Regions from separate parts of the Rhizobium sp. BT04 genome, predicted to be linked through region 2. Evidence: predicted binding sites of a transcription regulator. Region 2 holds the regulator's gene; each other region holds the start of a gene.
What was found. Region 2 encodes LexA, which represses DNA repair genes until DNA is damaged. Its sites were predicted from a motif close to TGTTCNNNNTGTGTTCNG; they were not measured.
Positions count from the first base shown of each region.

Region 1: uvrA (excinuclease ABC subunit UvrA) is a predicted target of LexA. The motif match lies at 6,425-6,442, and genes of this name have one in related genera.
Region 3: QMO82_RS15990 (ribonuclease) is a predicted target of LexA. The motif match lies at 3,293-3,310, and genes of this name have one in related genera.

Region 1 covers NZ_CP125652.1:626,176-635,854, forward strand. Annotated here, with positions in the region: gene QMO82_RS11630 (P-II family nitrogen regulator) at 1-170, opposite strand, end outside; gene QMO82_RS11635 (NAD(P)H-hydrate dehydratase) at 515-1,987, shown strand; gene QMO82_RS11640 (DUF72 domain-containing protein) at 2,092-2,898, opposite strand; gene QMO82_RS11645 (GNAT family N-acetyltransferase) at 2,923-3,384, opposite strand; gene uvrA (excinuclease ABC subunit UvrA) at 3,381-6,302, opposite strand; gene QMO82_RS11655 (single-stranded DNA-binding protein) at 6,587-7,090, shown strand; gene QMO82_RS11660 (MarC family protein) at 7,183-7,830, opposite strand; gene gyrA (DNA gyrase subunit A) at 8,068-9,679, shown strand, end outside.
Region 2 covers NZ_CP125652.1:489,018-498,696, forward strand. Annotated here, with positions in the region: gene QMO82_RS10945 (ComEC/Rec2 family competence protein) at 1-1,569, shown strand, start outside; gene lexA (transcriptional repressor LexA) at 1,550-2,269, opposite strand; gene QMO82_RS10955 (VOC family protein) at 2,465-3,361, shown strand; gene kdsA (3-deoxy-8-phosphooctulonate synthase) at 3,358-4,203, shown strand; gene eno (phosphopyruvate hydratase) at 4,346-5,620, shown strand; gene QMO82_RS10970 (septum formation initiator family protein) at 5,751-6,071, shown strand; gene pdhA (pyruvate dehydrogenase (acetyl-transferring) E1 component subunit alpha) at 6,217-7,263, shown strand; gene QMO82_RS10980 (pyruvate dehydrogenase complex E1 component subunit beta) at 7,279-8,664, shown strand; gene QMO82_RS10985 (pyruvate dehydrogenase complex dihydrolipoamide acetyltransferase) at 8,680-9,679, shown strand, end outside.
Region 3 covers NZ_CP125652.1:1,509,974-1,519,652, forward strand. Annotated here, with positions in the region: gene QMO82_RS15980 (metalloregulator ArsR/SmtB family transcription factor) at 1-630, opposite strand, end outside; gene ettA (energy-dependent translational throttle protein EttA) at 790-2,439, opposite strand; gene QMO82_RS15990 (ribonuclease) at 2,538-3,278, opposite strand; gene QMO82_RS15995 (alpha/beta fold hydrolase) at 3,438-4,367, shown strand; gene QMO82_RS16000 (DMT family transporter) at 4,385-5,341, shown strand; gene QMO82_RS16005 (CaiB/BaiF CoA-transferase family protein) at 5,359-6,561, shown strand; gene QMO82_RS16010 (thiamine pyrophosphate-binding protein) at 6,558-8,216, shown strand; gene QMO82_RS16015 (RidA family protein) at 8,267-8,611, opposite strand; gene QMO82_RS16020 (TIGR01244 family sulfur transferase) at 8,684-9,022, opposite strand; gene QMO82_RS16025 (DUF4432 family protein) at 9,094-9,679, opposite strand, start outside.

The DNA of each region.
Region 1 (9,679 bases), 140 kb from region 2:
GGCAGGAAATCGACGACGTATTCGGCGCCGCGGTAGAGTTCCGTGTGGCCCTTCTGACGGCCGAAGCCCTTGGCTTCCGTGACCGTGATACCTTGCAGGCCGACTTCCTGAAGGGCTTCCTTCACTTCGTCCAGCTTGAAAGGCTTAATGATCGCTTCGATCTTTTTCATGAGAAAATGTCTCTCCGCTTCTCCCGTTACGGCAGGAATGTTCCCGCTCGCCGGATATGATGCAGATATCGTGCCAGTTTGAAATCCGTCTTATCGAAAAAAGACGTGAATTCTGTCAAAACCGGCGCGTTTGCGGGGAATTCCATGTCGTTTTGGTGACCGAGAAGTGAAAAAACATTGCCCCCAGACCAAAAACGCGTCCAAAACCGAAAAAATTTTGAATATCAGTAACCGCGGATACATGTTGTGGTGGGATTAAAATATGTGCAAATGCACAAACAATGCCATTTTCTTTGTCATCCCAGGCGGTTGTTTTTTAGGCGTTTATTGAATTGAATAGGGCAATGAGCCAACATCTGTCCGACCTTCTTCTGACGCCTGCCGAAATGGCCGCCGTCGATGCGGCCGCTGCCGCATCCGGTATCGATTCCTTCGGCCTGATGGAAAGGGCAGGGGCTGCGGCCGCAGCGGCCGCGCTGCGGCTTTACCCGGATGCCCTGCGTTTCGTCCTGCTCTGCGGTCCGGGCAACAATGGCGGCGACGCCTATGTCGCGGCAAGGCATTTGCAGCAGGGCGGGGCGACGGTGGCGCTCTTCCATCTCGGTGATCCCTCGAGGCTGAAGGGCGATGCCGCCCGCGCCCGCGCCGGCTGCGCGCTCCAGGGACAGGGGCTCTCCCTCTACCAGCCCGAAACCGGCGACGTCGTCATCGATGGCCTGTTCGGCGCCGGGCTCGCCCGCGAAGTGCCGGCCGATGTCATCGCGTTGATCGGGCGCGTCACCGAGGCCGGTATACCGGTGCTTTCAATCGATCTGCCCTCCGGCCTCGATGGCCGCACCGGCAAGGTGCTGGGTGCCGCTTTCCGAGCTCGCAACACCATTACCTTCATGACGCGCAAGCCCGGGCATCTGCTGATGCCGGGCAGGCAGCTTTCCGGTGAACTGGAGGTCTTCGATATCGGCATTCCCGCTCGCATCGTCAGGGGCGCGGCAAGCGGCGCCATCGCCGAGAACAGGCCGGATGCCTGGAAGAGCGTGCTGCCGGCCGAGCGGCTGGAAACCCACAAATACAAGCGCGGCCATCTGGTGGTCTTCTCAGGCGCGGCGGACAAGACGGGGGCTGCACGGATGTCGGCGATATCGGGCCTGAAGGCCGGCGCCGGCCTGGTGACGATCGCCGCCCCCCATGCGGCAATGGCCGCCAATGCCGCCCATCTCACAGCCGTCATGCTGCATGCGATCGACGACGAGGAAGACCTCGAAGACTGGCTCTCGGACCGGCGGCTGCAGACATTCGTCCTCGGTCCGGGTTTCGGCATCGGCGCCAGGGCGCGCGGCTTCGTCACCGCGCTTGCCGAGCGCCATCTGGTGCTTGATGCCGATGGCATCTCCTCGTTCAAGGACGATCCGCAGCAGCTGTTTGATCTTTTCCGGGGAAAGCCGCGTCTGGTGCTGACGCCGCACGAAGGTGAGTTCTCGCGGCTCTTTCCCGATATCGGCGGCGACGATGCGCTTGGCAAGGTCGATAAGGCAGTGGCTGCCGCCCGCCGCGCCAATGCAGCGATCGTCTATAAAGGCGCCGATACCGTCATTGCCGCGCCTGATGGACGTGCGCTGATCAATACCAACGCTCCCGTCTGGCTTGCCACCGCCGGTTCCGGGGATGTGCTCGCCGGCATTATCGGTGGATTGCTCGCCCAGGGCCTGCCGGCCTTCGAGGCCGCCGCCGCCGGCGTCTGGCTGCATGGAGAGGCCGGCCATCGCGCCGGCAAAGGCCTGACGGCGGAAGACCTCGCCGCCCACGTCTTACCGCTTTAATCCCGCGCGCGATGCTTTAGCTCGCCTGATGCTTTAGCTTCGGGCTACGCCGATGCTCTAGCGTCGCGCCGCCGATTCTGATCTTCCGCGAAAGTCAGCCCGGCCTATTTCGCCAGCGCCTGCTGCAGGGCGATAGCCCCGTGCGGCGCATTGACCTTGCCCTCGTGGATCATGAAGGCGAAGACGTCGCGCGGTTCAACCTTCACTTTGCGATCTGCATCGATCAGCGGCAGGTCGTCCGGGATCTTGCCCTCGGCCCAGGTCTCCAGCCGGTTTGCCCAGGCCTTCAGGTCCTTATCCGGATAGCAGGTCGCAATATCGTCCGAGCCCTTCTGCAGCCTGGCATAGACGAAATCGGCCGTGACGTCGGCAATCATCGGATATTCGAAATGTTCGGCACAAACAGGCGCCACCCCGTATTTCGCCAGCAGCGCCACGAATTCCGGCACTTTGAAGGAATCGTGGCGCACCTCGACCACGTGGCGAAGCGCCAGCCCGTCCTGTTTTGCCGGCAGCAGCTTCAGGAAGGCCTCGAAATCGTCCGGGTCGAACTTCTTCGTCGGCGCGAACTGCCAGAGCAGCGGCCCGAGATGATTGCCGAGTTCGCTGATGCCCGACGACAGGAACCGCTCCATCGATTCACCGGCTTCGGCAAGCACCCGCCGGTTGGTGACGAAACGCGTCGCCTTCAGCGAGAAGATGAAGCCTTCGGGCACATCGGCCGCCCATTTGGCGAAGACCGCAGGCTTTTGCGTGCTGTAATAGGTGCCGTTGACCTCGATGACCTTCAACTGGCGGCTGGCATAATTCAGCTCGTCCTTCTGCTTCAGGTCATCGGGAAAGAAATGCCCGCGCCAGGGCTCGAAGGTCCAGCCGCCGATGCCGGTGCGGATAGTGCCGGATTTCGTCATGTCGTCCTCCTCATTGGCAGCCGCTCAGGCCGCGTCGATCTCTTTCACCATGTCGACGAGCGTCCAGCCTGGCCGATAAGGGTTCGGCCGGCGACCCGTTTCCTGAAACCCGAAGGCGCGATAGAGCGCGATATTCCGTTCCATAAGCGCATTCGTATAGAGCCGGATTTCCGGAGCTGCCCATTCCCGCGCCTTGCCTTCCAGCCAGCGCAGCATCGAGAGCCCATGCCCGCCGCCCTGAAAGGCCGGCGAGACCGCGATGCTGAAGAGCATCAAGTGATCGGAATGCTTCTCGATGACCACGAGGCCAGCCGTTTCGCCGCCGATCTCGCGCAGCCAGATCTCGCCGCGGTCGATCCGCGGCGCGTAATCCTCCGTCACCGGGATCGGCGGAGCGCCGAGGAGTTCGGTATAGGGCCGATAGGCGGCTGCTGTCAGCGTCGCGATCGTTTGCAGATCATCGGGCGACGCTGGCCTCATCGTCATTCCGCCGCAACCGCCTTCTTCGCCGGCCGCCGCTCCAGCAATTCCTTGAGGAAATGGCCGGTATAGGAGCGCTTCTCCTTGACGATTGTTTCAGGCGTGCCGACAGCCACGATCTCGCCGCCGCCGTCGCCGCCCTCGGGGCCGAAATCGAGCACCCAGTCAGCCGTCTTGATGACTTCGAGATTGTGCTCGATCACCACCACCGAATTGCCCTGGTTGACCAGTTCGTGCAGCATTTCGAGCAGCTTGGCGACGTCGTGGAAATGCAGGCCGGTCGTCGGTTCGTCGAGAATATAGAGCGTGCGTCCCGTCGAGCGTTTCGACAGCTCCTTGGCGAGCTTGACGCGCTGCGCCTCGCCGCCCGAAAGCGTATTCGCCTGCTGGCCGACCTTGATATAACCGAGGCCGACATCCTTCAGCGATTGCAGCTTGTCGCGTACGGCAGGCACCGCCGCGAAGAAATCGACGCCTTCCTCCACCGTCATGTCGAGGACGTCGGCGATCGACTTCTGCTTGAAGGTGACGTCGAGCGTCTCTCTGTTATAGCGCTTGCCGTGGCAGACATCGCAGGTGACGTAGACATCGGGCAGGAAGTGCATCTCGATCTTGATGACGCCGTCGCCCTGGCAGGCCTCGCAGCGTCCGCCCTTGACGTTGAAGGAGAAGCGGCCCGGCTGGTAGCCGCGCGCCTTGGCTTCCGGCAGACCGGCGAACCAGTCGCGGATCGGCGTGAAGGCGCCGGTATAGGTCGCCGGATTGGAGCGCGGTGTGCGGCCGATCGGCGACTGGTCGATGTCGATCACCTTGTCGATATGCTCGAAGCCGTCGATGCGGTCGTGATCGGCCGGGTTTTCACGCGCGCCCATGACGCGGCGCGCTGCCGATTTATAGAGTGTCTCGATCAGGAAAGTGGATTTGCCGCCGCCGGAAACACCGGTCACCGCCGTGAACACGCCGAGCGGGATCGACGCCGTGACATTCTTCAGATTGTTGCCGCGTGCGCCGACCACCTTGATCTCGCGGCCCTTCTTCTGCTTGCGGCGCTCATGGGGAACCGGCACGCCGAGTTCACCCGAGAGATATTTGCCGGTCAGCGACTGCGGATTGTCCATGATATCCTGCGGCGTACCATGGGCGATGACCTGGCCGCCGTGAATGCCGGCGGCCGGGCCGATATCGACCACGTCGTCGGCCGTCATGATCGCGTCCTCGTCATGTTCGACGACGATGACCGTGTTGCCGATGTCGCGCAGGTGTTTCAGCGTGTCGAGCAGCCGGGCATTGTCGCGCTGATGCAGGCCGATCGACGGTTCGTCGAGCACATAGAGCACGCCGGTCAGTCCCGAACCGATCTGCGAGGCAAGCCGGATGCGCTGGCTTTCGCCGCCCGACAGCGTGCCGGAATTGCGCGACAGGCTGAGATATTCCAGGCCGACATCGTTGAGGAAGCGCAGTCGGTCGCGGATCTCCTTGAGGATGCGCACCGCAATCTCGTTCTGCTTGGCGTTGAAGCTGGCCGGCAGCGTCTCGAACCAGTCGCGGGCGACGCGGATCGACATGCCGGTGACTTCACCGATATGCAGCGTGTCGATCTTCACCGCCAAGGCCTCCGGCTTCAGGCGGAAGCCGTTGCAGGAAGGGCAGGGAGCGGCCGACATGAAGCGCTCGATATCCTCACGCGCCCAGGCGGAATCCGTCTCCTTCCAGCGGCGCTCGAGATTGGTGATGATGCCCTCGAAATTCTTCTGCGTCGTATAGGAGCGGGCGCCGTCGGCGTAATGGAATTCGATCTTGTCGTCGGTGCCGTTGAGGATGACGTCCTTGGCCTCGTCGGACAGATCATTCCAGCGGGTGCCGAGCTTGAAGCCGTAATGTTTGCCGAGCGCTTCCAGCGTCTGATTGTAATAGGGCGAGGTCGACTTCGCCCAGGGCGCGATCGCCCCGTCGCGCAGCGTCCGCTCGGGCTCGGGCACGATCAAATCCGGATCGATCTTCTGCTGGGCGCCGAGGCCGTCGCAGGTCGGGCAGGCGCCGAAGGGATTGTTGAAGGAAAACAGCCGCGGCTCGATCTCGGGTATGGTGAAGCCGGAAACCGGGCAGGCGAATTTCTCCGAAAACAGCACCCGCTCATGCGTCTCGTTCAGCGACTTGTTGGCCGACCCGCCGGCCGACGTCTCTTCGGGCGGCAGCGGCTTGTCGGCGAATTCGGCGATCGCCAGCCCGTCGGCGAGCTTCAGGCAGGTCTCCAGGCTGTCCGCCAGGCGGGCCGAGACATCCGGGCGCACGACGATGCGGTCGACCACCACGTCGATGTCGTGCTTGTATTTCTTGTCGAGCACCGGCGCCTCGGCGATCTCGTAGAACTGACCGTCGACCTTGACGCGCTGGAAGCCCTTCTTCATCAGCTCGGCGAGTTCCTTCTTGTATTCGCCCTTACGGCCGCGCACGAGCGGCGCAAGAATATAAAGACGGGTGCCTTCGCCGAAATCGAGGACGCGGTCGACCATCTGGCTGACCGTCTGGCTCTCGATCGGCAGGCCGGTCGCCGGCGAATAGGGAACGCCGACGCGGGCAAAGAGCAGGCGCATATAGTCGTAGATCTCGGTGACGGTACCGACCGTCGAGCGCGGATTGCGCGAGGTGGTCTTCTGCTCGATCGAGATCGCGGGCGACAGTCCATCGATCTGGTCGACATCGGGCTTCTGCATCATTTCGAGGAACTGCCGGGCATAGGCCGACAGGCTCTCGACATAACGGCGCTGGCCCTCGGCATAGATGGTGTCGAAGGCAAGCGAGGATTTGCCGGAACCCGAAAGCCCGGTCATGACGATCAGCTTGTTGCGCGGCAGATCGAGATCGATGCCTTTGAGATTATGCTCGCGCGCGCCGCGGATGGAGATCGTCTTCAGTTCGCTCATCGTCTCAGCTTTGGTCCTTTGGGATAACAGCCCTTATTTAGTGATGCCGACCGGCGAGTCGAGGCTGAATGTCGGCAACACTGAAGGTTTTCGATTCTGTTGACAGGATCATAGGGATAAACTAGAACAAAGAAAGAACAAAATTCCTGATGGATGCATGCGGCTTTCTGATGGATAAACATGTGGATTAAATGCCGCCCATGCGCATCGGCGGTCCGTGATGGTTTAAGGTGCGCCGATCGATTGAAACGCCGCCGGGCAGGGCGGCAGGCAGGGTGAGAAGCATGGCTGGTAGCGTGAACAAGGTAATTCTGGTTGGAAACGTGGGTGCAGACCCCGAAATCCGCCGTACTCAGGATGGCCGGCCGATCGCCAATCTTCGTATCGCGACCTCGGAGACCTGGCGCGACCGAAATTCCGGCGAGCGCCGTGAAAAGACCGAATGGCACACTGTCGTCGTCTTCAACGAGGGCCTCTGCAAGGTCGTCGAGCAATATGTGAAGAAGGGCGCCAAGCTCTATATCGAAGGCCAGCTGCAGACCCGCAAGTGGCAAGACCAGCAGGGCCAGGACCGCTATTCGACGGAAGTGGTGCTGCAGGGCTTCAGCTCGACGCTGACCATGCTCGACGGCCGCGGCGATGGCGGCGGGGCGAGCGGCGGCCGTGGCGGCAGCAGCAACAATGATTATGGCGACGACTACGGCGCCCCAGCTCCCTCTTCATCGCCAAGCCGTGGCGGTGGCGGCGGCAACTTCTCGCGCGATCTCGACGACGACATCCCGTTCTGATCGACCGCGTTTCATGGCTTGAAAGACCTGAGAGCATGATGCCGTTGACGGCATCATGCTTTTTTTTGATCTCGCGGCTGATGCCGCCATTTTCAGTGCGGCGTCGCGCTGATGAGATTGAGCGCCGCTTTCGCGCCGTCGACGACGAATTGCACCGCAAGCGCGGCGAGGATGACGCCGAGGAGGCGCGTCAGGATCGCCCGGCCGGTGACGCCGAGGAAACGGTCGAGCCTGTCGGCGATCAGCAGCATCAGCAGTGTCAGCAACAGATTGGCGGCGATGACGGCGATCAGCTGCGCTTTTCCGACGGAGGTCGCCAGCGTCCCGGCCAGCAGGATCGTCGCCGAGATCGCACCCGGACCGGCAATCAGCGGCAATGCGAGGGGAAAGACGGCGATATTTTCGATATGATCCTTGGTGACAGCCGCCTCGGTGGCCTTCTCCTTGCGTTCCTGCCGCCTCTCGAACACCATCTCGAAGGCGATCCAGAAGAGCAGCAGCCCGCCGGCGATGCGGAAGGCGCCGATCGAGATCCCAAGCACGCCGAGCACGCCGGCGCCGAACAGGGCGAAGACGGCGAGGATGATAAAGGCGATGGTCGAGCCGCGTAGCGCCACCTGCGTGCGCTCGGCCCGGCTCATGCCCGCCGTCAGCCCCAGGAAGATCGGTGCAAGCCCCGGCGGATCGATGGTGACGAGCAGCGTCGTGAAGGCGTTGATCAATTGGTCGGCGCTTGCCATCGTCTCTCCGAAACCCCATATGGACAGGTGGTTTTTATGATTGTGAAGCGGGGATTCCGATTTGGCAAATATCCCGCGGCCGCCCCGCGATAGATTTGTCCGGTCCGGCCGCCCAGCTTGTATGTTTTACCCTCTTTAAGCCGCAAAAGCCTGTTCAAAACGCGCTCAGAAATTGGCGTGGGAACAGGCTTTCCGCTATAAATCTTCAAGTGATTCTAGAAGAGATCGTGATCTGTTTTGACTGAGCAAACACCCCCCGGCGGCGGGAAGCTCCCGCCAGGCATCGAGCCCATCTCCATCATGGAGGAAATGCAGCGGTCGTATCTCGATTACGCCATGAGCGTCATCGTCAGCCGCGCGCTGCCCGACGTGCGCGACGGCCTGAAGCCCGTGCACCGGCGCATCCTCTACGGCATGTCCGAGCTCGGCATCGACTGGAACAAGAAATACGTCAAATGCGCCCGCGTCACCGGTGACGTGATGGGTAAATACCACCCGCACGGCAATACCGCGATCTATGATGCGCTCGCCCGTATGGCCCAGCCTTGGTCGCTGCGGCTGCCGCTGATCGACGGCCAGGGCAATTTCGGCTCGGTCGATGGCGATCCGCCGGCGGCTGAACGTTACACCGAATGCCGTCTGGAAAAGGCTGCCCATTCGCTGCTCGATGATCTCGACAAGGAGACTGTCGATTTCCGCGACAACTACGACGGCACGCTCTCCGAGCCGGTGGTGGTGCCCGCCAAGTTCCCGAACCTGCTCGTCAACGGCGCCGGCGGCATCGCCGTCGGCATGGCGACCAACATTCCGCCGCACAATCTTTCTGAAGTCATCGACGGCTGCATCGCGCTGATTAACGATCCGGCCATCGAGCTGCCGGAACTGATGCAGATCATTCCCGGCCCCGATTTCCCGACGGGTGCGAAGATCCTCGGGCGTGCCGGCATCCGCTCGGCTTACGAGACCGGCCGCGGTTCGGTCATCATGCGCGGCGTCGCCGCCATCGAGCCGATGCGCGGTGATCGCGAGCAGATCATCATCACCGAGATTCCCTACCAGGTGAACAAGGCGACGATGATCGAGAAGATGGCCGAGCTGGTGCGCGACAAGCGCATCGAGGGCATCTCCGACCTGCGCGACGAATCCGACCGCCAGGGTTATCGCGTCGTCGTCGAGCTGAAGCGCGACGCCAATGCCGAGGTGATTCTCAACCAGCTCTATCGTTACACGCCGCTGCAGACCTCCTTCGGCTGCAACATGGTGGCGCTGAACGGCGGCAAGCCCGAGCAGCTGGCGCTGCTCGACATGCTGCGTGCTTTCGTCTCTTTCCGCGAGGAGGTTGTTAGCCGGAGAACGAAATTCCTGCTGCGCAAGGCGCGTGACCGTGCCCATGTGTTGGTTGGTCTGGCCATTGCCGTCGCCAATATCGACGAAGTCATCCGCGTCATCCGCCAGGCGCCCGATCCGCAGTCGGCCCGCGAAGAGCTGATGACCCGCCGCTGGCCGGCCGAAGATGTCGAGAGCCTGATCCGTCTGATCGATGATCCGCGCCACCGCATCAATGAGGACCTGACCTACAATCTGTCCGAAGAGCAGGCCCGCGCTATCCTCGAACTGCGCCTTGCCCGCCTGACGGCCCTCGGCCGCGACGAAATCGGCGACGAACTCAACAAAATCGGCGAAGAGATCAAGGATTACCTCGATATTCTCTCCTCGCGCGTCCGCATCCAGACCATCGTCAAGGACGAGCTCATCGCCGTCCGCGACGAATTCGGCACGCCGCGCCGCACCGAGATTGTCGATGGCGGCCTCGAAATGGACGACGAGGATCTCATCGCCCGCGAGGACA
Region 2 (9,679 bases):
GGCGCTTTTGCCGCTGCTCTGGTGACGGATGAGCGGCGCGCCATCTCGAATGCGACGACGGAGGCGCTGCGCCAGTCCGGCCTTGCCCATATCGTTGCGATCTCGGGCCTCAATATGGCGTTGTCGGCCGGCATCTTCTTCGTCGGTTTCCGGATGCTGCTCAGCCTCTTTCCCGGCGTCGCCCAGGCCTATCCGACCAAGAAGATCGCCGCCGCCGGCGCGCTCATCGCCGTCACCGCCTATTTCCTGATCTCCGGTTTCGGGGTCTCGGCCGAACGCGCCTTTATCATGATGGCCATCATGCTGGTTGCCGTGTTCTTCGATCGGCCATCGATCAGCCTGCGCAATGTCGTTCTCTCCGCGTTGGTCATCATCGCCATTTCACCCTCCGAAGTCTTGGGCCCGAGCTTTCAAATGTCCTTTGCCGCGACATTGGCTTTGGTATCGGGTTATCAGCTGTGGAAGGATCGGCGTGTCCGGGAAAACGCCTTGCTGAAACTGCCGATCGTCAGGCCGGTGGTCGCCGTCGCCGGTTTCTTCGGCGGCGTCTTTCTGACCTCGCTGATCGGCGGTTTTTCCACCGCGCTGTTTTCGATCGAGCATTTTCATCGCCTGACCGCTTACGGCCTGCCGGCAAACCTCGCGACGATGCCGATCATTTCCTTCATCGTCATGCCGGCCGGGCTGCTGGCGATGTTGCTCATGCCTTTCGGTCTGGACGCTCCCCTCTGGGAGGTGGTCGGATTCGGCCTCGATCTGGTGATTGCGGTCGCCAAGACGGTGTCCGGCTGGGGCGGTGATATCGGCATCGGCCGCTTGCCCGCCTGGTATTTCGCTGTTGCCGTGGCAGGCTTTCTGCTGCTGACGCTGCTGCGCACCCGGCTGCGCCATGTCGGCACATCGATCATATCAGTCGCGACTCTTATCCTGCTGCTTCTGCCGGTTCCCCGGCCGCCGGACCTGGTGATTTCGGAGGATGGTAGTCTGGTTGCGGTCGTCGCGGTCGCGGCGATCGCTTCCAACCGTGAAAACCCGCCGGATTTCATCTTCGACCAGTGGCAGCGAGCGCTGGTCCTGCCGACGCATGCAGCGCCGAAGATGCTGGATGGTCCCGCTATCCCGCCGGAAGGAGAAGACCGCCGCGTCAGGCTCTCCCGCGATCAGCAGAACGAAGCGAGGACGGCGATGCAGGCGGCGGCCGCGGGCGGCGACGCAAACCGTTTTTCCTGCGTCAAGAAGGCCTGGTGCACATCAAGGCTCGGCAATGGCCATATCGTCACCGTCATCGACAATGCCGCCTATCTCGGTCCGGCCTGCGATGCGGCCGATATCGTCGTGACATCGGTCCGCCTGCGTTTCAACAGCTGCCGCTCTGGTGGGACGCTCTTTACCGGCGAGACGCTGCGCAGGACAGGCTCCGTGGAGTTGCGCTTCACCGATGCCGGCCTGGAGGTCGTGAGCGCATTCGAGACCCTGTCGCGGCCATGGATGCGCCATCGCGCCTATGACTGGCGCAGCAACAGTTTTGCCGAATCCGGCCTGTCTGGTGTCAGTGATAGCGGCGAATGAGGCCGACGAGCTTGCCCTGTACCTTGACGCGGTCCGGCCCGAAGATCCGGGTCTCGTATGCCGGGTTGGCGGCCTCCAGCGCGATCGAGGCGCCTTTGCGGCGGAAGCGCTTCAGCGTCGCTTCCTCGTCATCGACGAGGGCAACGACGATGTCGCCGGGACTTGCGGTGCTGCCGTTGCGGATGATCACGGTGTCGCCGTCGAAGATGCCGGCATCGATCATCGAATCGCCCTTGACCTCGAGCGCATAATGTTCACCGGAGCCGAGCATGTCGGCGGGAACGACGATGTCGTGGGTATTGTTCTGGATCGCCGAGATCGGCACGCCGGCGGCGATCCGGCCCATAACAGGCACGGAGACCGAGTTGCCGTTATCGGCGACAGGTTTGGCAGGAGCGGGAGCGGCGACCGGCTGGGGCTTGCCGAGGCTGCCTTCGATGACGCTCGGCGAAAAGCCCCGCCGTGGCTGGATGCTGGGGCTGTAGGCCTCCGGAAGCTTGATGACCTCGAGTGCCCGGGCCCGGTTCGGTAGGCGGCGAATGAAGCCGCGTTCTTCGAGCGCTGTAATCAGGCGATGAATGCCGGACTTCGAGGCAAGATCGAGGGCATCCTTCATTTCGTCGAAAGACGGCGGAACGCCGGACTCCTTCATGCGCTCATGAATGAAAAGGAGAAGCTCCTGTTGTTTGCGCGTGAGCATCGACGTCAGACCCCTGATTGAAACAAATCCAGAACAGACACTATATGTTCCATATGTGTTCCGCAAGTGGCTAAATTTCCGTAAAACTTGCCGCCAACTCGTTGAGATTTTTATTTTCGTTCGCCGGATTGGCGGACAAGTCTTGCCTTGGGTGGCACTCTCACACATCTCTGCTTTGCCACGAGAGGGGATATCATGAACGCGCATTCCGCCAAACCGCATCCGCTGGATCACGTCGTGCTGCCCGTCGTCAATATCGATCTGGCGCGCGAAAGGCTCGGCAAGCTCGGCTTTACCGTTGCCGCCGAGGCGCGCCATCCCTTCGGAACGGAAAATGCCTGCGTCTTTTTTGCCGACAAGACCTATCTGGAGCCGCTCGGGGTTGCGAGCATCGCCGAGAGCGAGACGTCGGCGCGGCAAGGCAATGTCTTCACCGCCCGCAACCAGGCTTTCCGTTTCCGCTGCGGCGAGGAGGGGCTTTCGGCAATCGTCTTCGCCACCGAAGATTCTGCCCGTGATCATAAGAATTTCGCCAGCAAGGGATCGAGCGCCGGCGAGATGCTGGAGTTCAGCCGGCCGATGATGATGCCGGATGGTTCCGAGAGCGTCGGCAGCTTCAAATTGGCTTTCGCCAGCGATCTGCGGGCGCCTGATTTCTTCCTCTTCACCTGTCAGCGCATCAACCCGCTCCCGGCTGACCGTGGTGCGCTGGAGAAACATGCCAATGGCGTCATCGGCATAACCGAGGTTGCGCTTTGCGCGCCTGATGCCGCCGCATTCGGCGCCTTCGTCAGCCTCGTCGCGGCGCAGCCGGCAATCGAGAAAACCGGTTTCGGCGTCAATATCGCCGCGTCGAATGCGAGAATCAGCCTGATGACGCCGGAAGGGCTGGAGGCCTATTTCGAGATCGCCGTCTCATCCGCCGACCGCGGCCTGCGCGGCCGGGCAATCCTCTTTGCTGTCGCCGATCTTGCCGTGACAGAAGCGCATTTGGCTGCTAACGGAGTGACGTATACGCGCAAGAACAATCGCATTCTGGTGAAGCCCGCGCCCGGGCAGGGCACGCTCTTCGCCTTCGAGGAAACACGATGAGCACCGATACGAATTCCGAAGTCAAGATCGGCGAAGGCCAGGGCCAGGTCACCTTTTCAAATGCCGGCCGCCTGTCGCTGATTGCCGGCCCCTGCCAGATGGAGAGCCGCGACCACGCCTTCATGGTCGCCGGCACGCTGAAGGAGCTTTGCGAAAAGCTCGGCATCGGCCTCGTCTATAAGAGCTCGTTCGACAAGGCGAACCGCACTTCGCTTTCGGCCGAACGCGGCATCGGGATTGAAAAGGGTATGGAGGTCTTTGCCGACCTGAAGAAGGAATTCGGCTTTCCCGTCCTGACCGATGTCCATACCGCCGAGCAATGCGCCGAAGTGGCAGAGGTGATCGATGTGCTGCAGATTCCAGCCTTTCTCTGCCGCCAGACCGATCTTCTCATCGCCGCCGCCAAGACCGGCCGCGTCGTCAACGTCAAGAAGGGCCAGTTCCTCGCTCCCTGGGATATGAAGAACGTCCTGAAGAAGCTCAACGCCAGCGGCAATCCGAACGTGCTGCTGTGCGAGCGCGGCGCCTCCTTCGGTTACAACACTCTGGTTTCCGATATGCGTTCGTTGCCGATCATGGCAGCGATGGGCGCCCCCGTTGTTTTCGATGCCACACATTCCGTGGCGCAGCCGGGCGGGCAGGGGGATTCCTCCGGCGGTCAACGGGAATTCGTGGAAACGCTGGCGCGTGCAGCGGTAGCGACCGGCATTGCCGGCGTCTTCGTCGAAACCCATCAGGACCCGGACAATGCGCCTTCCGATGGCCCGAACATGGTCTATCTCAAGGACATGCCGCGGCTTCTGGAAAAGCTGCTCGCCTTCGACGCGGTCGCCAAGGCCTGACGTTCAACAGCCTGACATGATCGTGCTGTAGGCGAGATCGGACAAGCTGGTTCGAAGGCGGAAAACTGCGCCATTGTAATTTGCACGCCTTCGATTATGACAGGCTTCGAACGACTTATCACCCACCGAGCAGGAAGAACCCATGACTGCAATCACCGATATCATCGCCCGCGAGATTCTCGATAGCCGTGGCAACCCCACCGTCGAAGTCGATGTCTATCTCGAAGACGGCAGCATGGGCCGCGCGGCCGTTCCCTCGGGTGCCTCGACGGGCGCGCATGAGGCGGTCGAGCTGCGCGACGGCGGCAAGCGCTACCTCGGCAAGGGCGTCCAGAAGGCGGTCGATGCCGCCAACACCGAGATCTTCGACGCGATCGGCGGCATCGACGCCGAAAACCAGATCCAGATCGACAACATCATGATCGAGCTGGACGGCACGCCGAACAAGTCGCGCCTCGGCGCCAACGCCATCCTCGGCGTCTCGCTCGCCGTCGCCAAGGCTGCCGCCCAGGCCTCCGGCCTGCCGCTTTACCGTTATGTCGGCGGCGCTTCCGCCAGCCTCCTGCCGGTGCCGATGATGAACATCATCAACGGCGGCGCCCATGCCGACAACCCGATCGATTTCCAGGAGTTCATGATCCTGCCGGTCGGCGCCGACACGATCGCCGAAGCCGTGCGCATGGGCTCGGAAGTCTTCCATACGCTCCGCAAGGAACTTGCCGCACAGGGCCACAACACCAATGTCGGCGACGAAGGCGGTTTCGCACCGGGCCTGAAGAGCGCTTCGGAAGCCCTCGACTTCATCGTCAAGTCGGTCGAGAAAGCCGGCTACAGGCCGGGTGAGGACATCTACCTCGGCCTCGATTGCGCCTCGACGGAATTCTTCAAGGACGGCAAATACGTTCTCGAAGGTGAAGGCCGCACGCTCGAATCGGGCGCCATGGCCGAATATCTGGCCGAACTCGCCGCCAAATATCCGATCATCTCGATCGAGGACGGCATGGCCGAAGACGACTGGGACGGCTGGAAGACGCTGACCGACCTGGCCGGCAAGAAGACCCAGCTCGTCGGCGACGATCTCTTCGTCACCAATTCCGCCCGTCTTCGCGACGGCATCCGCATGGGCGTCGCCAATTCGATCCTCGTCAAGGTCAACCAGATCGGCTCGCTGACGGAGACCCTTGACGCCGTCAACACGGCGCACAAGGCAGCCTACACCGCCGTCATGTCGCACCGCTCCGGTGAAACCGAAGATTCGACCATCGCCGATCTCGCGGTCGCCACCAACTGCGGTCAGATCAAGACCGGCTCGCTGTCGCGTTCCGACCGCCTTGCCAAGTACAACCAACTGATCCGCATCGAAGAAGGTCTCGGCCCCCAGGCCCAGTATGCCGGCCGTTCGATCATCCGCGGCTGATCTGATTGGCAATGCTCGACCCGCGCCCTCCCGGCGCGGGTTTTTTGTTGCGCTTCTTTAGAGTCAACGAACGGTTAATCTCTGCGCGGTAGATTGAACGAATTGGTAATGCGTTCAAGAGCATGCGTGTATGTGGACAAAGCATCATAAGAAGAGAAAGCTCGGCCGCTTCGTCATTCCGGCCATGACGGTCGCCTTCCTTTCCTATTTCGGTTATCATTGCATTCATGGCGATTACGGCCTGCGCGCGACGGAAACGTTCGAGCATCAGCGTGTCGCACGCGAAAAAGAGCTTGCGATCTTGAAGGCGAAGCGCGAACATCTGGAAAATCAGGTCGCGCTGCTGAGTGACGGTTCGCTCGACAAGGATATGCTGGACGAAAAAGCGCGCTATCAGCTCAATATGTCGCGCGCCGACGAGATCGTCATATTCAATCATTATTCCAATTAACCTGAATTGGGTTAATTGTATTTTTCTCTGTTTTATCAATAATTTAGTGCCGAATACGAGCCATGCAATTATGGCATTGCTGTGGTCATGTTTCTTCCCTATGGTACGCGCCACCGAGAAACGACAAACCCATAGGGAGGGTTGAATGGCGCCGCGAAAGACCGCGACCGTTTCCAGCCGCAAAACTGCAGCAAAACCGGCAGCCAAGGCATCGAATGGAGGCCCTGTGGCCGACTTCGATCGCGATGAGGAGCTTAAGGCCTATCGCGAAATGCTGCTGATCCGCCGCTTCGAGGAGAAGGCCGGTCAGCTTTACGGCATGGGCTTCATCGGCGGCTTTTGCCACCTCTACATCGGTCAGGAAGCTGTCGTCGTCGGCATGCAGATGGCGCAGAAGGAAGGCGACCAGGTCATCACCGCCTATCGCGACCACGGCCACATGCTGGCAACCGGCATGGAAGCGCGCGGCGTCATGGCGGAACTGACCGGGCGCCGCAGCGGCTATTCCCACGGGAAGGGCGGCTCGATGCACATGTTCTCGAAAGAAAAGCATTTCTACGGCGGTCACGGCATCGTCGGCGCCCAGGTTTCGCTCGGAACGGGTCTTGCCTTTGCAAACCGCTACCGCGGCAACGGCAATGTCTCCATCGCCTATTTCGGCGACGGCGCCGCCAACCAGGGCCAGGTCTACGAGAGCTTCAACATGGCGGCTCTCTGGAAGCTGCCGATCGTCTATATCGTCGAGAACAACCGTTACGCCATGGGCACCTCGACCGCCCGCGCGACGGCGCAGTCGAACTACTCGCTGCGCGGCTCCGGCTTCGGCATCCCCGGAATTCAGGTCGACGGCATGGATGTTCGCGCCGTCAAGGCCGCGGCCGACGAGGCGCTCGAACATTGCCGCTCCGGCAAGGGCCCGATCATCTTGGAAATGCTGACCTATCGCTATCGCGGTCACTCCATGTCCGATCCGGCGAAGTATCGCTCCAAGGAGGAAGTGCAGAAGATGCGCTCCGAGCAGGATCCGATCGAACAGGTCAAGGCGCGCCTCATCGAAAAGGGTTGGGCTTCCGAAGACGATCTGAAGGCGATCGACAAGGATGTCCGCGACATCGTCGCCGACAGCGCCGATTTCGCCCAGGCCGATCCGGAGCCGGATGCATCCGAGCTCTATACCGACATTCTGCTCTAATCGGGGAGGGAACCCATGCCTATCGATATCCTCATGCCCGCCCTCTCTCCGACGATGGAAGAAGGCACGCTGTCCAAATGGCTGAAGCAGGAAGGTGACAAAGTCACCTCCGGCGACGTGATTGCCGAAATCGAAACCGACAAGGCGACGATGGAAGTCGAAGCCGTCGATGAAGGGATCATCGGCAAGCTGCTCGTCGATGCCGGCACCGAAGGTGTCAAGGTCAACACCAAGATCGCCGTGCTGCTGCAGGACGGCGAATCCGCTTCGGACATTTCCGCCGCTAAGCCGGCCGCCGCGGCAGCGCCCGCTGTTGCCCAGGAAGAGAAGCCGACCAATACCGGTTCCGCCTCCGCACCGCTTCCGGCCGAGCCGAAGGCCGTCGTTCCGAACGATCCCGAAATCCCGGCCGGCACCGAAATGGTGTCGACGACCGTGCGCGAAGCGCTGCGCGACGCCATGGCCGAAGAAATGCGCGCCAGCGAAGACGTCTTCGTCATGGGCGAGGAAGTTGCCGAGTACCAGGGCGCCTACAAGGTCACGCAAGGCCTGCTGCAGGAATTCGGCCCCCGCCGTGTCATCGACACGCCGATCACCGAGCACGGCTTTGCCGGCGTCGGTGTCGGCGCCGCGATGGCAGGCCTTCGCCCGATCGTCGAATTCATGACCTTCAACTTCGCCATGCAGGCGATCGACCACATCATCAACTCGGCCGCCAAGACGCTCTATATGTCCGGCGGCCAGATGGGTGCTCCGATCGTCTTCCGCGGCCCGAACGGTGCGGCTGCCCGCGTCGGCGCCCAGCACAGCCAGGACTATGCGGCCTGGTACAGCGCCATCCCCGGCCTGAAAGTCGTCATGCCCTACACGGCCTCCGACGCCAAGGGCCTGCTGAAGGCGGCGATCCGCGATCCGAACCCGGTCATCTTCCTCGAAAACGAAATTCTCTACGGTCAGCACTTCGACGTGCCGAAGCTCGACAATTTCGTCCTGCCGATCGGCAAGGCCCGCATCCATCGTTCGGGCAAGGACGCCACGGTCGTCTCCTTCGGCATCGGCATGACCTATGCGACCAAGGCGGTTGCCGAACTCGAGAAGATCGGTATCGACGTCGAACTGATCGACCTTCGCACCATCCGCCCGATGGATCTTCCGACGATCATCGAATCGGTCAAGAAGACCGGTCGCTTGGTCACCGTCGAGGAAGGTTATCCGCAGTCGTCGGTCGGGACTGAAATCGCCACCCGCGTCATGCAACAGGCCTTCGACTATCTCGATGCGCCGATCCTGACGATTGCGGGCAAGGACGTGCCGATGCCCTACGCCGCCAATCTCGAAAAGCTCGCCCTTCCGAACGTCGGCGAAGTCGTCGATGCGGTGAAGGCTGTTTGCTACAAATAAGGGGAGGGTATCTCGATGCCGATCAATATCACGATGCCCGCCCTCTCTCCGACCATGGAAGAAGGCAATCTTTCCAAGTGGCTGGTCAAGGAAGGCGACACGGTCAAGTCTGGCGATGTGATCGCCGAGATCGAGACCGACAAGGCGACGATGGAAGTCGAAGCCGTCGATGAAGGCACGGTCGCCAAGCTCGTCGTTGCCGCCGGCACCGAGGGCGTTAAGGTCAATGCGCTGATTGCCATTCTCGCCGCCGATGGTGAGGATGTCGCCGCTGCCGCAAGCGGCGCGGGTGCCGCCGCTCCGGCGCCCAAGGCTGAAGCCGCACCTGCGCCGAAGGCCGAAGCTGCACCGGCTGCGGCCCCGTCCGCACCGGCGCCTGCCGTCGCACCCGCGGCGGTTTCGGCTGACGGCAACCGCACTTTCTCTTCGCCGCTCGCGCGCCGTCTGGCCAAGGAAGCCGGCATCGACCTCTCGGCCGTCGCAGGCTCCGGCCCGCATGGCCGCGTCGTCAAGAGCGATGTCGAAGCTGCCGTTGCCGGCGGTGGCGCCAAGGCTGCGGCCGCACCGGCGGCCGCTCCGCAGGCCGCCGCAGCCCCGGCCCCGGCCGCTGCAGCGCCGAAGGGCGCTTCCGAGGAAGCCGTTCTCAAGCTCTTCGAGCCGGGCTCCTACGAGCTCGTGCCGCATGACGGCATGCGCAAGACCATCGCTCGGCGCCTGGTCGAATCCAAGCAGACGATCCCGCATTTCTACGTCAGCGTCGATTGCGAACTCGACGCTCTGATGGCGCTGCGTGCCCAGCTGAACGATGCGGCGCCGCGCAAGGACAACGCTCCGGCCTACAAGCTCTCGGTCAACGACATGGTCATCAAGGCCATGGCGCTGGCGTTGCGCGACGTTCCCGACGCCAACGTATCGTGGACCGACAGCAACATGGTCAAGCACAAGCATGCCGATGTCGGCGTCGCCGTCTCGATCCCCGGCGGCCTGATCACGCCGATCATCCGCAAGGCCGAGC
Region 3 (9,679 bases), 1.0 Mb from region 2:
ATGGCGCACGGTGGCCTTGGTGATGCGGGATTTGTCGAGATTGGCGCGCGCCACGCTCAGCATGTCGCGGCTGGCATCGACACCGATCGCCCGGCGGTAGAGCCCGGAAAGCAGTTCGAGGATGCGGCCGGTGCCGGTGCCGAGATCGAGCAGCGAATCGATCGGCTGGCTGCCGAGCAGCCGGATGACGGCGGCATCGACTTCCTCGTCGGCCGCATGCAGGCGGCGAAGCTCGTCCCATTCCGCCGCGTTGCGGCTGAAATAGGCCTGTGCCCGCTCGGCCCGCTGGCGCTTGACCGCCGACAGCCGCTCGCCGTCGCGAAGAATGGTCGGATCGTTCTCGGAGACATGCTTCAGCAATGCCCGCACCAGCATGGCCGCCTTGCCGTCCTGCTTGAGGCGGAAATAGGCCCAGGCGCCCTCCTGATAGCGTTCGATCAGCTCGGCCTCGCCAAGCAGCTTCAGATGTCGGGAGATGCGGGGCTGGGATTGGCCGAGAATTTCGGTAAGATCGGTCACCGTCAGGTCGCCGCCGTCGAGAAGCGCCAGAAGACGCAGGCGCGTGGGCTCGCCGGCCGCCTTCAAGACGTCCACCAGCGCATCCAGTCCAAGCTTCAAGGGTTCGCTCATCTTCGGTCCAATCAAGATATAAAGATATCTTTATGTGATTTGGATTGCGGTGACAAGCAGCAATTCGCACTTCAGCGAAATTGCCTGCTCAAATTGCGACAGCGCAGACATGAAAAAGCCCCGGCCGAACCGGGGCTTTCAACACGACAGAAGATGCGATTAGCGCGTCAGGCGTTTATGCGCCTGGCTGCCCGGGTTGAGGGCATCAGGGCCAAGGCGGCGGATCTTGTCCTGTTCATAATCCTCGAAGTTGCCTTCGAACCATTCCACATGGCCCTCGCCTTCGAAAGCCAGAATGTGCGTCGCCAGACGGTCGAGGAACATGCGATCGTGGCTGATGATGATGGCGCAGCCGGCAAACGCTTCCAGCGCGCTTTCGAGCGCACCCAGCGTTTCCGTATCGAGGTCGTTGGTCGGTTCGTCGAGCAGCAGAACGTTGCCGCCGGCCTTCAGCATCTTGGCAAGGTGAACGCGGTTGCGCTGGCCGCCCGAGAGATTGCCGACCTTCTGCTGCTGATCGCCGCCCTTGAAGTTGAAGGCGCCGCAATAGGCCCTGGAGTTCATATCGAACTTGCCGAGCTTGATGACCTCAGCGCCGCCTGAGATTTCCTCCCAAACGGTCTTGCTGCCGTCAAGTGCGTCGCGGCTCTGGTCGACATAACCGAGATGGACCGTCTCACCGATGCGGACGGATCCCGCGTCCGGTTTTTCCTGGCCGGTGATCATCTTGAACAGCGTCGTCTTGCCGGCGCCGTTCGGGCCGATGATGCCGACGATGCCGCCCGGCGGCAGCTTAATCGACAGGTCGTTGATCAGCGTGCGGCCCTCGAAGCCCTTGGTGATGCCCTCCATCTCGATGACCACCTGTCCCAGGCGCTCGCTGACCGGGATGATGATCTGCGCGTCGCCGGGACGCTGCTTTTCGGCGGCCTCCACCAGCTGCTCGTAGGACTTGATACGCGCCTTGGATTTTGCCTGACGGGCCTTCGGGCTGGAAGCGATCCATTCCTGTTCGCGGCTGATCGCCTTTTGACGGCCTGCCTCTTCCCGGTTTTCCTGCTGCATGCGCTTGGCTTTGGCGAGCAGGTAAGCCGAGTAGTTGCCTTCATAGGGAATGCCACGGCCGCGGTCGAGTTCGAGGATCCATCCGGTGACGTTGTCGAGGAAGTAGCGATCGTGGGTGATCATCATCACAGCGCCCGGATAGTCGCGCAGATGCTTTTCGAGCCAGGCAATCGTCTCGGCGTCCAGGTGGTTGGTCGGTTCGTCGAGCAGCAGCAGGTCCGGCTGCGACAGCAGCAGGCGGCAGAGCGCGATCCGGCGGCGCTCACCACCGGACAGGCTGGTAACATCGGCGTCGCGCGGCGGGCAGCGCAAGGCTTCCATCGCCATCTCGACCTGGCTTTCCAGATCCCAGAGGTTCTGGCTGTCGATGATGTCCTGGAGCTTCGCGCCCTCTTCCGCCGTCTCGTCGGAATAGTTCATCATCAGTTCATTGTAGCGCTCGAGCACGGCCGTCTTCGAGGCAACGCCTTCCATGACGTTCTCGAACACCGTCTTGCTGGGATCGAGGTGCGGCTCCTGCTCGAGGTAGCCGACCGTCGCTCCTTCGGCGAGCCAGGCTTCGCCGGTATATTCCTTGTCTTGTCCGGCAATGATGCGCAGCACGGTGGATTTACCGGCGCCATTCGGTCCGAGGATACCGATCTTGGCATCGGGGTAGAAGGAGAGGTGGATATTCTCCAGGATCTTCTTGTTGCCATAGGCCTTGTTGAGGCCGGACATATGATAGATGAACTGACGTGCCATGCTGCGCTGCTCCGGGCGGGAAACTTCGATCGTGCCGCTATGTAGGCGAAACAGCGCCTGCGGGCAACGCCGAAACCCGGTTTACTCAGGATTTCCGGTCAAAAGCCCGCAGCGTCGACGACGCCCTCGTCGCAGCCGAAGGAGGTTTTCCCCGCCCCCTGGATCAGATCGGCAAGGCCAGCACTTTTCGCCGACGCCGCTCCGGCGGCCTCCGAAAGCCCGATCGTCAACCCGCTGACCATCTTGACATTGCCCGCCCGCCGGCAGCTCATCTTGACGCGGTCACCGGCACCCGGCCCGAAGCTCTTGTCGAAAGCCGCCTTGATCGCCTCGGCTTTAACAGGCTTGCCGATATTGGCGGCAAAGAGATCGCGCACGGCCGACGTGTTGAGTGCGCCGAGGAGATGCACGCCGACGCCGAAATAGTCCTCGGCGCTCATTTTCGTGCAGGTGCCGTGCTTTGTCCATTCATGCCGTTCCAGGCCGGATTGCGTGCCGGGCATGGCTTTTGCGAGCGCCGCCTTCGTCTCGGCCGAAAGCGTGACCTCCGGCAATGTGGTCCAGTTGCCGTCCTTGTCGGCGGCCTTCTGCTCGGCACTCACGCCGCAATAATCCTGCCGCATCGGCCAGAGCCCGTGCAGCGAAAAATTCGTCGCATCGGGGCGCTCGCCGGTCTGGCTGGCGCATTCTGCCTTCTTCTGGTTCGTCTGGCAAAAGGCGGGCTGCCAGCTTGCCGCAAGAATAAAACGGGTGCGCCCGCCGGCCTCCTGCGCCACGGCGGCGCCGGCAAGAACCATCGACACGGCGAACGTCAAGGTACGCAACTGCATGCTGCTCATTTCAACCCCCAAAAAAGAACAATACAGGAACAAATAAGCACGAAGATCGCAAGCCCGCAACCCTGAATCGCAACAGCAATGCAATTTGTTATCGGATAACCCCGGAACCGATGTTGCTTTTGGGCGGTGATCTGGTCTGTTGCGGCAAGGAGGACCGACATGTTTTCTGAAACGCAGAGGCTCGCCGTGCCCGGGGCGTCGCTCGCCTATCACCATGCCGAAGCCACAGGCGCGGCCCGCGGCATCCTGTTGATATCGCACGGTCTTGCCGAACATTCGAAACGCTATCGCGCCTTTGCCGAGACGATGGCGGCGCGCGGCTATCACGTCTATGCCCATGATCATCGCGGGCACGGCGAAACCACCGCAGCCGACGCGCCGATCGGCCGCTTCGCCCAACGAGGTGGCGTCGAAAAGGTGATCGGTGACGTCCTTGCCATGCGCGGCCATGCCGCCGCCCGCCATCCCGGCCTGCCGGTGATCCTCTTCGGCCATTCGATGGGCGGCCTGATCGCCCTCAATGCATCCGTCACGGCGCCGGCCGATTTCGATGCCGTCGCCGTCTGGAATTCGAATTTCGCCGTCGGCCTTGCCGGCCGCGCCGCCCAGGCAATCCTGCTTGCCGAGCGCATGCTGAAGGGCTCCGACGTGCCGAGCGGCCTGTTGCCGAAGCTGACCTTCGGCGCCTGGGGAAATGCGATCCCGGGCCGCCGCACCGAGTTCGACTGGTTGTCGCGCCTACCCGGTGAAGTCGATAAATATATCGCCGATCCGCTCTGCGGCTTCGATGCCTCGGTCTCGCTCTGGCTCGATCTCTTCGAACTGACGTTTCGCGCGCCGCAGAAATCCCATCTCGACCGAGTGCCCCGTGATATGCCGATCCATCTGGTCGGCGGCGGAGAGGATCCCGCCACAGAGCGTGGAAAAGCTATCCGCTGGCTGTCAAACCATTTGAAAGCCCAAGGCTTCTCTCGTATCAGCACTCAGATATATCAGGACATGCGGCACGAAACGCTGAATGAGATCGGCGCGGATGCGGCGACCGCGGCCTTTGCGGACTGGTGCGACGGGGCCGCCGCAAGAGCCTGAGCCATAGGGATTCCATCATGAGCAGCTCCTCCTCCCGTACAGTATCGTCCCCCTCCGAAGTGACGACAGGGCTTGCGCTGATGTTTCTATCGGTGATGGTCTCGCCGCTCATCGATATCTTCTCCAAGCTTGCCGTCGTCACCATTCCATCCGCCGAGGTCACCGCCGCCCGCTTCGCCATCCAGGCGCTCTGCATGCTGCCGATCGTGCTGTGGCGGCGCAGCTTTACCGATTTCTCCTGGAGCCAGAGCCTGTTCCATGCCATCCGCGGCGCGATCATCACCGTCTCGATGATCTCCTTCGTTACCACCCTGAAATACATGGCGGTCGCCGACGCGATTGCGATCTTCTTCGTCGAGCCGATCATCGTGACGATCTTCGGCGGCATCTTCCTGAAGGAAACAATCGGCTGGCGGCGCTATACCGCCTGCGGCGTCGGCTTCTTCGGAGCGATGCTGATCATCCAGCCGAGTTTTGAGGAGGTCGGCTATGTCGCGCTTCTGCCCGTCCTCAGCGCGCTCTGCATCGCAATCTTCGTGCTGATGACCCGCGTCCTCTCGCACAGGGAAGACCCCTGGGCGATGCAGTTCCAGATGGGCATCTGGGGCCTGCTCTTTTGCGCCATCCTGCTCTATTTCGGCGAGGGAACCGGTTCCGACCTCCTCGATCCCGTCATGCCGCAGGGCAATGTCTGGTTCTATCTCGCCGGCGTCGGCGCCACGGCCGCAATCGCTGGTATCTTCGGGGTTTATGCCTATCGCGCCGCACCGGCCTCGACGCTGGCGCCGCTGCAATATTTCGAGATCGTATCGGCGACAATCTTCGCCTGGCTGGTCTTCGGCGACTTTCCGAATGCGGTCAAATGGCTCGGCATCATGATCATCATGGCGTCGGGCTTCTACATCCTCTGGCGCGAGCGCCGCTTTGCATCCAGACCCGTATCCGATACATCTGAGGCGACGCTGGCGCCGTAACCGCCTTCCGGAGGAATATGACGGAAACCGTGACGAAAAAGCCGCCGCTTGCCCGCATTCGAGTGATCGAGCTTGCCCGCGTGCTGGCCGGCCCCTGGGCAGGACAGATGCTTGCCGATCTCGGCGCCGACGTCATCAAGGTCGAAAATCCCGATGGCGGCGACGATACCCGCCAATGGGGGCCGCCCTTCGTCGAAGGCGCCGATGGCGAAAATCTCTCGGCCGCCTATTATCACGCCGCCAATCGCGGCAAACGCTCCATCACCGCCGACCTAAAGAGCGAGGAAGGCCAGGATCTCGTCCGCCGGCTCGTCGCCACCGCCGATGTGGTGATCGAGAACTTCAAGCTCGGCGGCCTCGTCAAATATGGACTCGATTACGACAGCCTGCGGAAGGTGAACCCGAAGCTCGTCTATTGCTCGATCACCGGCTTCGGCCAGACCGGCCCTTATGCCGGCCTCGCCGGCTACGACTATATCGTCCAGGGCATATCCGGCTTCATGTCGATCACCGGCGAGCCTGACGGCCAGCCGATGAAGGCGGGCGTCGCGATCGCCGATATCTTCACCGGCATTTATGCCGTCTCGGCAATCGAGGCAGCCCTGATCCACGCGCTGAAAACAGGCGAAGGCCAGCTCATCGATATGGCCCTGCTCGACGTGCAATCGGCAGTCCTCGCCAATCAGAACATGAACTACCTGGTCTCCGGCTCAGCACCGACCCGCCTCGGCAATGCCCATCCCAATATCTCGCCCTATGAGGTCGTGCCGGCGGCTGACGGTTACCTCATCCTCGCGGTCGGAAACGACGGCCAGTTCCGCCGCCTCTGCGCCATCCTCGGCCTGGTGGCGATGTCAGGCGACGAACGCTTTTCCACCAACAGGGCCCGCGTCGCCAATCGCGGCGAGGTGCGCCGCCTCATCTCTACCGAGACGCTGAAATGGCAGAAGGCGGATCTTCTGAAGGCCTGCGAGGAGAATGCGGTCCCATCAGGCGCGATCAACACGATCGAGGAAATGTTCGCCGATCCGCAGGTGCAGGCCCGCGGCCTGCGCATCGACCTTGCGGATGCCGCAGGCACGATGATCCCGGGTGTCAGGACGCCGGTCGTCATGTCCGAGACGCCATTGCGTTACACCAGGCCGAGCCCGCGCCTCGGCGAACACAGGGATGAAATTCTGGCAGAACTCGCCGAGTACGAGAGGGAGGCATCGTCATGAAGAAGAGCGGCGGAGAACTGATCGTCGAGGCGTTGAAGGCGAACGGCGTCAAGCGTCTTTCCTGCGTGCCCGGCGAGAGTTTCCTCGCCGTCCTCGACGCGCTGCGCGACAGCGATATCGACGTCCTCGTCTGCCGCCAGGAGGGCGGGGCGGCGATGATGGCGGATTGCTGGGGCAGGCTGACCGGCGAACCCGGCATCTGCATGGTCACCCGCGGCCCCGGCGCCACCAATGCCTCCGCCGGCCTGCATATATCAAAGCAGGATTCGATCCCGATGATCCTCTTCATCGGCCAGGTGCAGCGCGAAGCACGCGAGCGTGAGGCCTTCCAGGAGGTCGAATTCCGCCGCGCCTTCACCGAATTCGCCAAATGGGTGGGCGAGATCGACGATGCCGCCCGCATTCCCGAGTTCGTCACCCGCGCCTTTGCGATCGCAACCTCCGGCCGCCCCGGCCCTGTGGTGCTGACGCTGCCGGAAGACATGCTGCGCGACGAAGTCGAGGCGCCCCGCGCCAAGCGCTATGTCGGCGTCGAAGCCCACCCCGGCCGCAGCCAGATCGACGATTTCTACCTGCGCCTGCTCAAAGCCGAGCGGCCGATGGTGATCCTCGGCGGCACGCGCTGGGATGCCGATGCCGTCGCCGATTTTGCAATTTTCGCCGAACGTTTCAAATTGCCGGTCGGCTGCTCGTTCCGCCGGCAGATGCTGTTCGACCATCTGCATCCCTGTTATGCCGGCGATGTCGGCATCGGCATCAATCCGGCGCTGGCAAAGGAGATCAGGGAGAGCGACCTGCTGATCCTGCTCGGCAGCCGCATGTCGGAAATGCCCTCCTCGTCCTACACACTGATCGATATCCCCTACCCCCAGCAATCGCTGGTCCACGTCTATCCCGATGCGTCCGAACTCGGCCGTATCTACCGTCCGGATCTTGCGATCTGCGCCGCAGCTGTCGATTTCGTTGAAGCGCTCGCCGATCTGGAAGCGCCGGCCGAGCCGCACTGGGCGGAGCGCACGGAGCGCATGCACCAGGCCTATCTTGCCTGGTCGAAGCCGCCTTCGACAGGTCCGGGCGCCGTCCATATGGGGCCGATCATGGAGTGGCTGGAGGCCAATACCGGGCCAGAGACGATCTTCACCAACGGCGCCGGCAACTATGCCACCTGGGTGCACCGCTTCCATCGTTTCCGCCGCTTCAACACGCAAGCCGCCCCCACCTCTGGCTCGATGGGTTACGGGCTGCCCGCCGCCGTCGCCGCCAAGCGGCTCTTTCCCGAGCGCGAGGTCATCTGCTTTGCCGGCGACGGCTGTTTCCTGATGCATGGCCAGGAATTCGCCACCGCCATCCGCTATGGCCTGCCGATCATCGCGGTCGTCGTCAACAACGGCATTTACGGCACCATCCGCATGCATCAGGAGCGCGAATATCCCGGCCGCGTCAGCAGCACCGATCTGACCAACCCCGATTTCGCAGCCCTTGCCCGCGCCTATGGCGGCCATGGCGAGACGGTGGAAAGGACGGAAGAATTCGCCGCGGCCTTCGAGCGGGCGCGCGCCAGCGGCAAACCCGCGATCATCGAAGTGAAGCTCGATCCGGAAGCGATCACGCCGACACGCACGCTGTCCGAAATCGCGCAAACAAAAAGCCGGTGAGTTCGTGAACTGAACTCACCGGCTTCAACCAGTTTAAAAATGAACGGTTTTTAGTCGATCGCAGCCGTGACGATGAACTCGACCTTGTATTTCGGCGCAGCGAGCTTGGCTTCGCTGGTGGCGCGGGCCGGCGGATTGGCCGGATCGATCCAGCCTTCCCAGACGGCGTTCATCTCGGCGAAATCGGCGATGTCGGAGAGATAGACGATCGTCTGCAGGATCTTCGACTTGCTGCTGCCTGATGCAGCCAGCAGGCGGTCGACTTCGGCAAGCGAGGACTTGCACTGATCAGTGACGCTTTCGCCCTCGCCGACCTGGCCTGCGAGATAGACCGTGTTGCCGTGAATGACGGCGCCGCTCATGCGCGAGCCGATGTCGATACGCTTAATGCTCATTCTAGTCTCCTGAGTGAATGGAAGGTGATGGCGCTGCAGCGCAGCGCCGGAAATCGGCAGCCGGAACGGGACCTAGCTGCGGATATGGTGGGTCTTCTGGTAGATCGCCGTCGAGCGGGCGCCGGAGCGGCAATAGCCGAGCATCGGCCGCGGGAATTCGTCGAGCGCATCGACCATGCCCTGCACCGCTTCCTCGGTCACGCCCATCGGTCCGACAGGCACATGGGCGATCTCGAGACCGAGCTCCTTGGCGCGCGCCTCGATGACGGAGAACGATGTCTGATCAGGGCTCTCATGATCGGGGCGGTGGCAGACGATCGATTTGAACCCGAGCGCCTTGATCTCGTCGAGCTCCTCCAGCGTGATCTGGCCCGAAACCGAATATTCATCGTCGATCTGGCGAATATCCATCGTCTTGTCTCCTCAAAAATCGTGGGCTGAAGGTCTACGACGGAGGTCTGCCAGCGTCAACAACACTTCGCTCACCGAAAGGTAAAGCTCAGCGCATAGCTGCGGCTCTCGCCGGGCGCCAGCATATTGAACTCACCTGCGGCCTGAAGCTCGTCGCGCGATATCCAGCGATGCGAAACCGGCTCGATGCCGATGATATGGGCCGGCGCCTTCTGGTTTCGCCACACCTGCAGATAAGGCAGCGTGTCGGCGCGGAAGCGCACACGCAGCGTCCTGCCGCCGATTGCGGCGATTGGTCCGAGGCGGACCTCCGCGAAACCCTCCTCCGTCGCCGGCGCCGCAACGCAGAAGATGCCGCCTGGCTCCTCGCCGAACGCCCAGGGGAAACCGCCATTCTCCAGCATCCGACCTTCGAGCCGCGTGCCCTCGTCCAGCCATTTGCCGCCAGTGTTGATGTGGTACATCAGGAAGGTCGGCACCGTCTGGTCGCTGGTATTGACCACCCGGTCATCGAGCCGCACTTCGCCGGTCGCCCCGTCGATGCGCCACAGCCGCTCGATGCGCTGCGGCAGTCCCTCGACGGTGGTGATGTCGATATCGGCACGGCATTCGGCATTGCCGTTCTCGAATTTCGTCCACAGCACCTTTGCCGCATGG